2 regions of the Rheinheimera sp. MMS21-TC3 genome follow, and region 2 is predicted to be linked to the other one. Evidence: riboswitches for the same ligand, from Rfam matches in the RefSeq annotation. Region 2 holds a riboswitch; the other holds the start of a gene.

Region 1 (4,437 bases), 980 kb from region 2:
CTATGACAACTGAAGCAAGCTTATACTTTTATGACTATGAAACTTGGGGGGCTGATCCTAAACGTGACCGGCCAGCCCAGTTTGCCGGGATCCGGACGGATTTAGATTTAAATATTATTGCTGAGCCAGATAACTGGTATTGCCAGTTGGCAAATGATTATTTGCCTCACCCTGAAGCGGCTTTAATTACCGGTTTAACCCCACAACTATGTAATAAAAAAGGCCTAGCTGAAACTGAATTTATGGCTAAAATTCTCCAGCGTTTTAGCCAAGCTAATACCTGTGTTTTAGGTTACAACAGTTTACGATTTGACGATGAAGTCACCCGGCATAGTTTATTTCGTAACTTTTACGAGCCTTATGGCCGCGAATGGCAAAATGGTAATAGCCGCTGGGATATCATAGATATGGTGCGAGCTTGTTATGCTTTACGCCCTGAAGGTATCAATTGGCCACTTCGCGAAGACGGCAGTCCCAGCTTTAAATTAGAGCTATTAAGTAAAGCCAATGGCTTAGAGCACGAACAAGCGCATGATGCTTTATCTGATGTTTATGCCACTATTGCTATAGCCAAATTAATTAAACAAAAACAACCTAAACTCTATGATTACTTGTTTAATTTACGTAAAAAAGCAGCGACTTCAGCCTTAATTGACGTCGCCGGCATGACGCCTTTAGTCCATGTATCGTCAAAATTTCCGGCGATGCAAGGTTGTGTCAGTTGGATAGTGCCACTGGCTTATCACCCCAGCAATAAAAATGCAGTTATTTGTTATAATTTACAAGCTGATCCTAGCCCATTATTAGCTGATGACATTGCAACCTTACAACAGAAGCTATACACCAAAACCATTGATTTAGCCGAAGGTGAGCAGCGTTTGGGCTTAAAGCTTATTCACCTAAATAAATGCCCGGTACTCTCACCGGCTAAAACCCTAAGTGAATCAAGAGCCGCAGAGTTAGGTATAAATCGCAGCCAATGCTTACAACATTTAGACTGGTTAAAAAAACATCCAGAAGTGCAAAGTAAAGCCTTGCAAGTCTACCAACAGCTTGATGACTACCCAGTAGAAAGCAATCCAGATTATCAATTATATAGCGGTTTTATCAGCAATAGTGATAAAGAAAAGATGCAGCACTTACATCAGTTAACCCCAGAGCAACTTGCTGTTTCTGCGCCGGTTTTTAGTGATGACAGATTAAATAAACTGATTTTTTTGTACCGAGCTCGAAACTATCCAGCAAGCCTAACAGACAGTGAGCAACAACAGTGGCAACAATACCGTACTGATAAAATAATGCACGGGGTCGATCAGCCTAATTTAACAATGGAAGAGTTTAGCCTAGCACTAGAAAATGCAGCCCATAGCCATGCTGATGACGAACAAAAAATGAAAATTCTAAAAGCCTTATATTTATATGTAGAAAATTTATAGTAGTTTTTTAGATAAATACACCGACAAAAGCCGGTGTATTTGTCTTACTCTTTATCTGCTATTTTTCTTAAATTTTCATGGATCTTAAAAAGAACAATTAACATCTCACACCAAATTCTAACACCTATACTACCTAAAACTAAAATGCCTACGCCTGAAACAAAACTACCGTATTGAGTAAACATAGCTCCTAATCCACTTATTAAAACCGCAAGCAATAACAGCCAATAAACAAAGGTAATAATCTTGGGTGTAAGCATTGAATCAAAAAAAAACAATTCTCTCATAAATTCCTCTTATAATTATATGTTACAGAAGTATCTGTAACTAACACACTATGTCACTCACAACCAATCAGCAACTCCGATGAGTTAACTTATTAACATACTTAAAGCACAACCATTGCTTTTGCGTAACGAATAGCTATAATTCGGCACTACTTGTCGGAGTGCCTAGCTAATTAATGCGGGCTGAGACCGTGAAAACGGGATCCGTTGAACCTGATCAGGCTAATACCTGCGAAGGGAAACAAGGGGAAAACAGTATTTATCACAGCACCGATCCACTTTGTGGAAGCGTGTCTGCACTATCCTGCCCCACTCCGGACAAGCAACTTCAACTTGTATATCGGAGCTTGCTATGTCTAAAACTCAAATTTCTAATCGTGAACTACGTGCCCATGCTAGGGCTTACATTAATACCTTACGCGGCGAAACCTTTCCTGGTTCCACTCGGCGTTATTTAACCTGCCAAGATAGCCAAGTTAAAGTACCAGTAAGAGATATCCACCTTACACCAACTAAGAAAGCCGACGGCACCGAATTCATTAATCCTAGCTTATCTGTTTATGACACCTCAGGCCCATATGGTGATCCGGATCAACCTTTAGATATTTTAAAAGGCTTACCTAAACTACGCCAAGAATGGATTGAGCAACGCCAAGATACAGAAATATCACCACTGCCAGCTTATACCGAAATAAGCTTAGATGAACAAATTACAGAATTCACCCATAAACCAAGACGGGCTATCAACGGTAAAGCCGTTACCCAACTGCATTATGCTCGTGCGGGTATTATTACCCCTGAAATGCATTATATTGCTCTGCGTGAAAATATGCAGGTTGAACAAGCTGACAACCTAAGCAATCAAGGCAAAATGCATGCAGGTGAAAACTTTATCGGCGCTATGCCAAAACAAATTACCGCAGAGTTTGTTCGCCAAGAAGTTGCCGCTGGCCGCGCTATTATCCCTTTAAATATTAATCACCCAGAAGCGGAGCCAATGATTATTGGCCGTAACTTTAAGGTTAAAGTGAATGCGAATATTGGCAATTCTGCCGTCACTTCAAGTATAGAAGAAGAAGTCGAAAAGTTAGTCTGGGCTACTCGTTGGGGTGCTGATACTGTAATGGATTTATCTACAGGTAGACGTATTCATCAAACTCGTGATTGGATATTAAGAAACAGCCCTGTACCAATTGGCACTGTGCCAATTTATCAAGCCTTAGAAAAAGTTAAAGGCGATGTTGAAAAGTTAAATTGGCAAGTTTTTTATGACACCCTACTAGAGCAAGCTGAGCAAGGTGTCGATTACTTCACTATTCATGCTGGCGTATTAAAGGACTTTATCCCGCTAACAGCTAAACGTGTAACTGGTATCGTCTCTCGTGGCGGCGCCATTATGGCGCAGTGGTGTAATATATTTGAACAAGAAAACTTCTTATACCAACATTTTGAACAAATATGTCAGCTATGTGCAGCTTATGATATTTCACTTTCTTTAGGTGACGGCTTGCGCCCTGGTAGCATTGCAGACGCCAATGATGAAGCCCAATTTGCAGAATTACGCACCTTAGGCGAATTAACAAAAATTGCTTGGCGTTATGACGTGCAAGTGATGATTGAAGGCCCAGGCCATGTACCAATGCAGTTAATTCAAGAAAACATGACCGAGCAACTTAAACATTGCCATGAAGCCCCTTTTTATACCTTAGGTCCTTTAACCACAGATATCGCCCCTGGTTATGATCATATTACCTCGGGTATAGGTGCTGCAATGATTGGTTGGTTCGGCTGTGCCATGCTGTGTTATGTCACGCCGAAAGAACACTTAGGTTTGCCGAATAAAGAAGATGTTAAACAAGGCCTCATAGCCTATAAAATTGCTGCCCATGCTGCTGACTTAGCAAAAGGTCACCCAGCAGCACAACTGCGAGATAATGCATTATCTAAAGCTAGATACGAATTTCGTTGGCAAGACCAATACAATTTATCACTTGACCCTTTTACCGCTAAAGCCTATCACGATGAGACTTTAGGCCATGAGGGCTCAGACAACGAACAGTTTTGCTCAATGTGTGGGCCCAAATTCTGTTCAATGCGGATAAATCAACAAATAAAGCATCAGGAAGATTAAATAGATGCTGGATAATACTAACGCGGTGGCTAGCACCGAGATTAACACAGGACCAGAGCCGTCATCAACTGAGTCTATCATCGTTGAGTCAACGATAGCTAAGCCTATAGTCTGGACCCTAGCTGGCTCAGACTCAGGAGGTGGCGCTGGTATTCAGGCAGATTTGCATACATTCAAAGCGCTAGACTGTCACGGCTGTAGTGTTATTAGCTGCATTACGGCTCAGAATAGCCTAGGTATAACTGGCTATACTAATGTCAGCTTAGCGTTATTTATCAGCCAGTTAGATTGTTTAATCGCCGACATGCCACCCAAGGTTATAAAAATTGGCCTTATTGCAGATCCCGAGCAGTTAATCGCTTTAACTCAATGGATTGGCAAGAATAAATATCAATTTAACTTTAAGGTAATAGCCGATCCTGTTTTTAGTAGTAGTACAGGTTATGACTTTGCTAAACAAGAATTAGTCTTAGCATGGCAGCAGTTATTGCCTTTGATTGATCTAATAACACCTAACTACCCAGAATTAGCCATACTCAGCCAAGGTAAACTAATAACCGATAAAGCCAGCTGGCAAAGCCAG
Region 2 (4,437 bases):
GGGCTAAAGTTACCATAAATAAAGCAAAGCCAGCGCCGGCAACATTAACTAAGGACTCTAGTGCATCTGATAAAAAACCAACAGAGCCGGTGAGATGCCAAGCTATTCCTTTTAGCGCCATAGTAGCAAAGGCAGCCATTAGTGAAAGCAGTAATAATTGACGTGGTGACAGATTTAGCATAACAGACCGTAAAAAAGCAGTGATACGAACTAGTGTAAAGTAGCACTGAGCTAAAGTCATATTTGTCTGCTTGATAATTTACTATTCGTGAGCAAATTTTTAGGGGTACTTATTTAGATTTCAGCGTTTATTGTCATACAAGTGTCATATAATATTTATAAAATACCCACTCAATGTTTGATGAAATGCAGCTAGTCAGAATGTTTAGCGCACTTATTATGACCAATATAGGTAATATTATATGACAACAACTAAAAGCTTAGCGACTTGTATTGCTAGTGTTTTTGCAATAGCTACATATAGTGGGTTTAGCCAAGCCGAACCAGTACAGCTTTACGGTAAGGTGGATGTATCCTTGCAATCTAGTGATGAAGGCGAGGGCCGCTTTACTGAATTAAAAAGTAATTCTTCACGGTTTGGTGTTAAGGGAGATTATGCTTTAGACAATGGTTTAAGCCTAGTATATAAGCTGGAATGGCAAGTTGATGTCTCAGATGAGAGCAATGAAAAAAATATTAAATCACGTAATCAGTATGTAGGCATTAAAGGTAATTTTGGTGAAGTGCGACTAGGTAGACACGATACTGCACTTAAAGTGTCGCAAGGAAAGACCGATCTGTTTAATGACTATGAAGCAGACGTTAAACATTTATGGCAAGGTGAAAACCGAGCTAACGATTCAATTAGTTATTTAACTCCTAATTTTTCAGGTTTTGGCGCGCAACTAACTTATATTATTGCTGATGCCAAGGATGCAGATGATGCTTATTCTGTCGGAGTGCATTATGGCGATGCAGCGTTAAAACAACGTAACTTTTATACAGCACTGGCCTTTGATAGTGAAGTAAAAGGCTACGATGTAGTACGGGCTACCGTGCAATTTAAGGTGGCTGATTTTATTGTCAATACAATGTATCAACACCAAGAAGAAGTAGCCACTAAAGTGGAGAAAGATGGCTACTTAGTAGGCTTAGCTTACCCTTGGCAAAACTTTACTTTTAAAACCCAGTATCAAGTTATGGAAGATGACAATGGTGCTAGCTTGGGAGTGGATTATAAACTGGGAAAAAATACCAAGGTTTATGCATGGTATTCAAGTTTTGATTTTGACCTGACTGAAGATACTAATTATCTTGCTGTTGGTGTAAGTCATCAGTTTTAATGTAAACAACTGCCGCGCTAGGACAGCGCGGCAGTTGTAATAAAGTAGCATGCTTTAGCTTTACACTTCAAAACAATATCTAAACTGCTAATACTTTTATTTCTTTTTCAGAAACTTTCTGCTACTAACAAGCATTAAGCCTGTAACCATTAAAATTAAGGTGCCCGATTCTGGAACTGGGTTTGGCTCTGGGTCAGTAATAACGTTACCATTACGGACGCTAAAGATATAACGGCCATCAACGGTACTGTTATAACGGTTGCTAATTAAGGCGTTAGGGCCACCATTTAAAAAAGCGCCATTGATTGCTGAGCCTTGCATCTCAAACTGGGTACCAGCTGCGCCTGTACCATTTGAAAAGCCTGCACGAGCAGAAAATCCGCCTAAGCCATTTTCATCTGAATCATTAGCGGTACCTGCTTCCCACAGAATATTGTCATAGTTAAAAACTATGTCGAAATCACCGACAGCAAAGTCACTTCTTTCTACTAAAATTAATTGGAAACTATTAAAGTTAGTGTGATCTTGGTTGCTAGCAAAATAGTCTACGTTCACCCAGTTGACGCCAAAAGCATTAAAACCACTAAAAGTGCCAGTGCCATAAGTGACTTCACTGCGATTGTTTCGGGTATCAACGTCAGCAAAGAATGGAGCAATATTTTGCTGGCCAGTTGATGTTAAGTCAAAAGGGGTATATGCAGAAAGCGTGGAGTCAAAAGTAATGTTGCCGTTATTGTTGACAAATAAATCATTAAATACTAAACCAAAAAAGTCTACACTAAACCCTATAGAAACTGGTCCTGTTGAACCATCATCGTTAGCGGCTAAAGTATTGTCATTAATAATAGCACTGCTAAAAGCAGGGGCAGATAGAGAAAGAGCAATCAAGCCAGTTGCAAGAGTCTTTTTTAGCATTTTTACTCCATATAGTTATTATTTCGCGCCATAATAAGCAATAATTAAATCAGTCTTTAAGTTATTGTTTTAATTGTTAAAAAATAATCGGCTTTTTATTTTGTAAAAATTCCTGTCAGTGCAAGGCTAATATTGCAGCGGCTAGTAAAAAGCTATACACTTGCCGCGCAACCAAGGGGTGCAATTGCTGAGATGCCAAGAGGCGAACCCTAAGAACCTGATCCGGATCATACCGGCGGAGGGATGGTGCTGACTCCTCATGCCGGTATGATCTCTCTCTAATAACGGAGATCTATACAAAATATGCGCTTAATACCTAGTTTAATCACCCTGATAATGGCTATTCCTGCAATATCCATTGCTGATGAAACTCATTCTGATACCGCAACGACGTTGGAAAGAATTGAAGTACAAGGTGACTTTAGACGTCATTCAGTACAACAAATCTCTGGCAGCGTTGCTGTACTTAGCGATGAAGATGCTAAGCGCACTTCTGCTCAACACTTAGATGATTTACTACATCAATTTGCCAATATTAACTTTACCGCTGGCGCATCACGGGGACGTTACTTACAAGTACGAGGTGTGGGTGAGCGCAGTGAATATGTTGATACCATTAATCCATCTGTGGGCATTTTAATAGACGGTATTGATTATTCAGGTATGGGTATTAGTGGTATTCATGATTTAGCGCAATTAGAACTATTTCGTGGCCCTGAAGCAACGCGATTTGGCGCAAATGCCTTAGCGGGTATGCTTAACTTAACAACGAAAGGGCCATCAGACATAGCTGAAGGTAAGTTTAGTGCTACTTTAGCTGATTATAATAGCTACCAAGTTGCTGGTTTTTACAGTAACGCCATTAATAATCAGCTAGGTTATAGTGTTTCGTTAGAGCAGCAGTCGTCTGATGGCTTTATGGAAAATGCCTATTTAAATCGTAAAGATACCAACAATATTGATGAATTTACCGGTCGCTTTAAATTGCGTATGCAAGCAACTGAGCACTTAATGTTGCAATTAGTCAGTCATTTTGTTGATCAAGATAATGGCTTCGACGCTTTCTCTTTGGATCAAAACCGCACTACTTTATCTGATAATCCAGGCCAAGATATTATTCGTAGCAAAGCCTTAGCATTACAAGCTGAATATACTGGCGTTAAATACTTTACCGCTTCTGGTCAAGTCAGCTGGTTAAACTCGGATAGTGATTATGGTTTTGATGAAGATTGGAGCTACGAAGGGATTCATCCAGACGAATATGCAACTACAGATAGATATTTACGTGATCGTGAACAAGTAAGTGCCGACTATCGTTTAGTGTCAACGCCAGCAGGCAAGTTAGGTAATAGTGATTGGGTATTTGGCATTTATGCTACTAATAAAAACTTTCGCTTAACTCGCCAGTCGTGGGATTGGGACTTATGGCAACCCGCACAATTTTCAAATCAATTAAAGCGTAAAAACATGGCTACTTACGGCGAAATAACTACACCATTAAATGATGAGTGGAGTGTTATTTCAGGCCTACGGGTAGAGCGTTATGACGATGCTTATGCTGATACTAGCGGTAATGATATTCGTAATCACGATACTATGTGGGGCGCTAAAGTCAGCTTTAATTATCAGGTAAACCAACAAGCCTTAATTTATTTATTAGCATCACGGGGCTATAAAGTAGGCGGTGTAAATGGTGATGCCTTAGCTAAAGCTAGTGGCGGCAATTTACCTGAATTAAACAGCAAGGCGAGTTTTGCGCCTGAAACCTTATATAACGCAGAATTTGGTGTTAAAGGCAGTGCGCTGGATCAAAGCATTATTGCTCGGGTGGCGGCATTTTACATGTGGCGTAAAGATATGCAGGTTAAAGGCTGGTTAAACCCAGACAGTGGCCCGCAATTCGCTGGTTTTATTGATAATGCCGGTAGTGGTCGTAACTACGGTATTGAAGTAGAAAACCGGCTGCAACTGCATCCACAGCTGGCGCTTTTTGTTAGCGCAAGTTGGTTAAAAACTAAGTTAGGAGATTACACAACTTTAGCGGGTGATTTATTCACCGGCCGCGAACAAGCACAGTCACCGCGCTTCCAATATAGTGTCGCAGCAGATTGGTATATTTCTGAACCACTGACTTTTAATATTAGTCTGCAAGGCAAAGATAGCTTCTTCTATTCTGATG

The links. A riboswitch is a leader RNA that binds a small molecule or an ion and turns the genes downstream of it on or off. The one in region 2 is predicted to bind thiamine pyrophosphate.
Region 1: linked by a shared signal. The riboswitch ahead of thiC (phosphomethylpyrimidine synthase ThiC) and the one ahead of RDV63_RS03060 (TonB-dependent receptor) in region 2 are both predicted to bind thiamine pyrophosphate.

Annotation. Positions count from the first base shown of each region.
Region 1 is NZ_CP135084.1:1,558,070-1,562,506, reverse strand. Features, by position in the region: gene sbcB (exodeoxyribonuclease I) at 3-1,436, shown strand; gene RDV63_RS07695 (DUF4282 domain-containing protein) at 1,481-1,723, opposite strand; TPP riboswitch at 1,871-1,981, shown strand; gene thiC (phosphomethylpyrimidine synthase ThiC) at 2,076-3,854, shown strand; gene thiE (thiamine phosphate synthase) at 3,859-4,437, shown strand, end outside.
Region 2 is NZ_CP135084.1:579,231-583,667, forward strand. Features, by position in the region: gene RDV63_RS03045 (cation diffusion facilitator family transporter) at 1-181, opposite strand, end outside; gene RDV63_RS03050 (porin) at 423-1,343, shown strand; gene RDV63_RS03055 (nidogen-like domain-containing protein) at 1,440-2,258, opposite strand; TPP riboswitch at 2,423-2,519, shown strand; gene RDV63_RS03060 (TonB-dependent receptor) at 2,562-4,437, shown strand, end outside.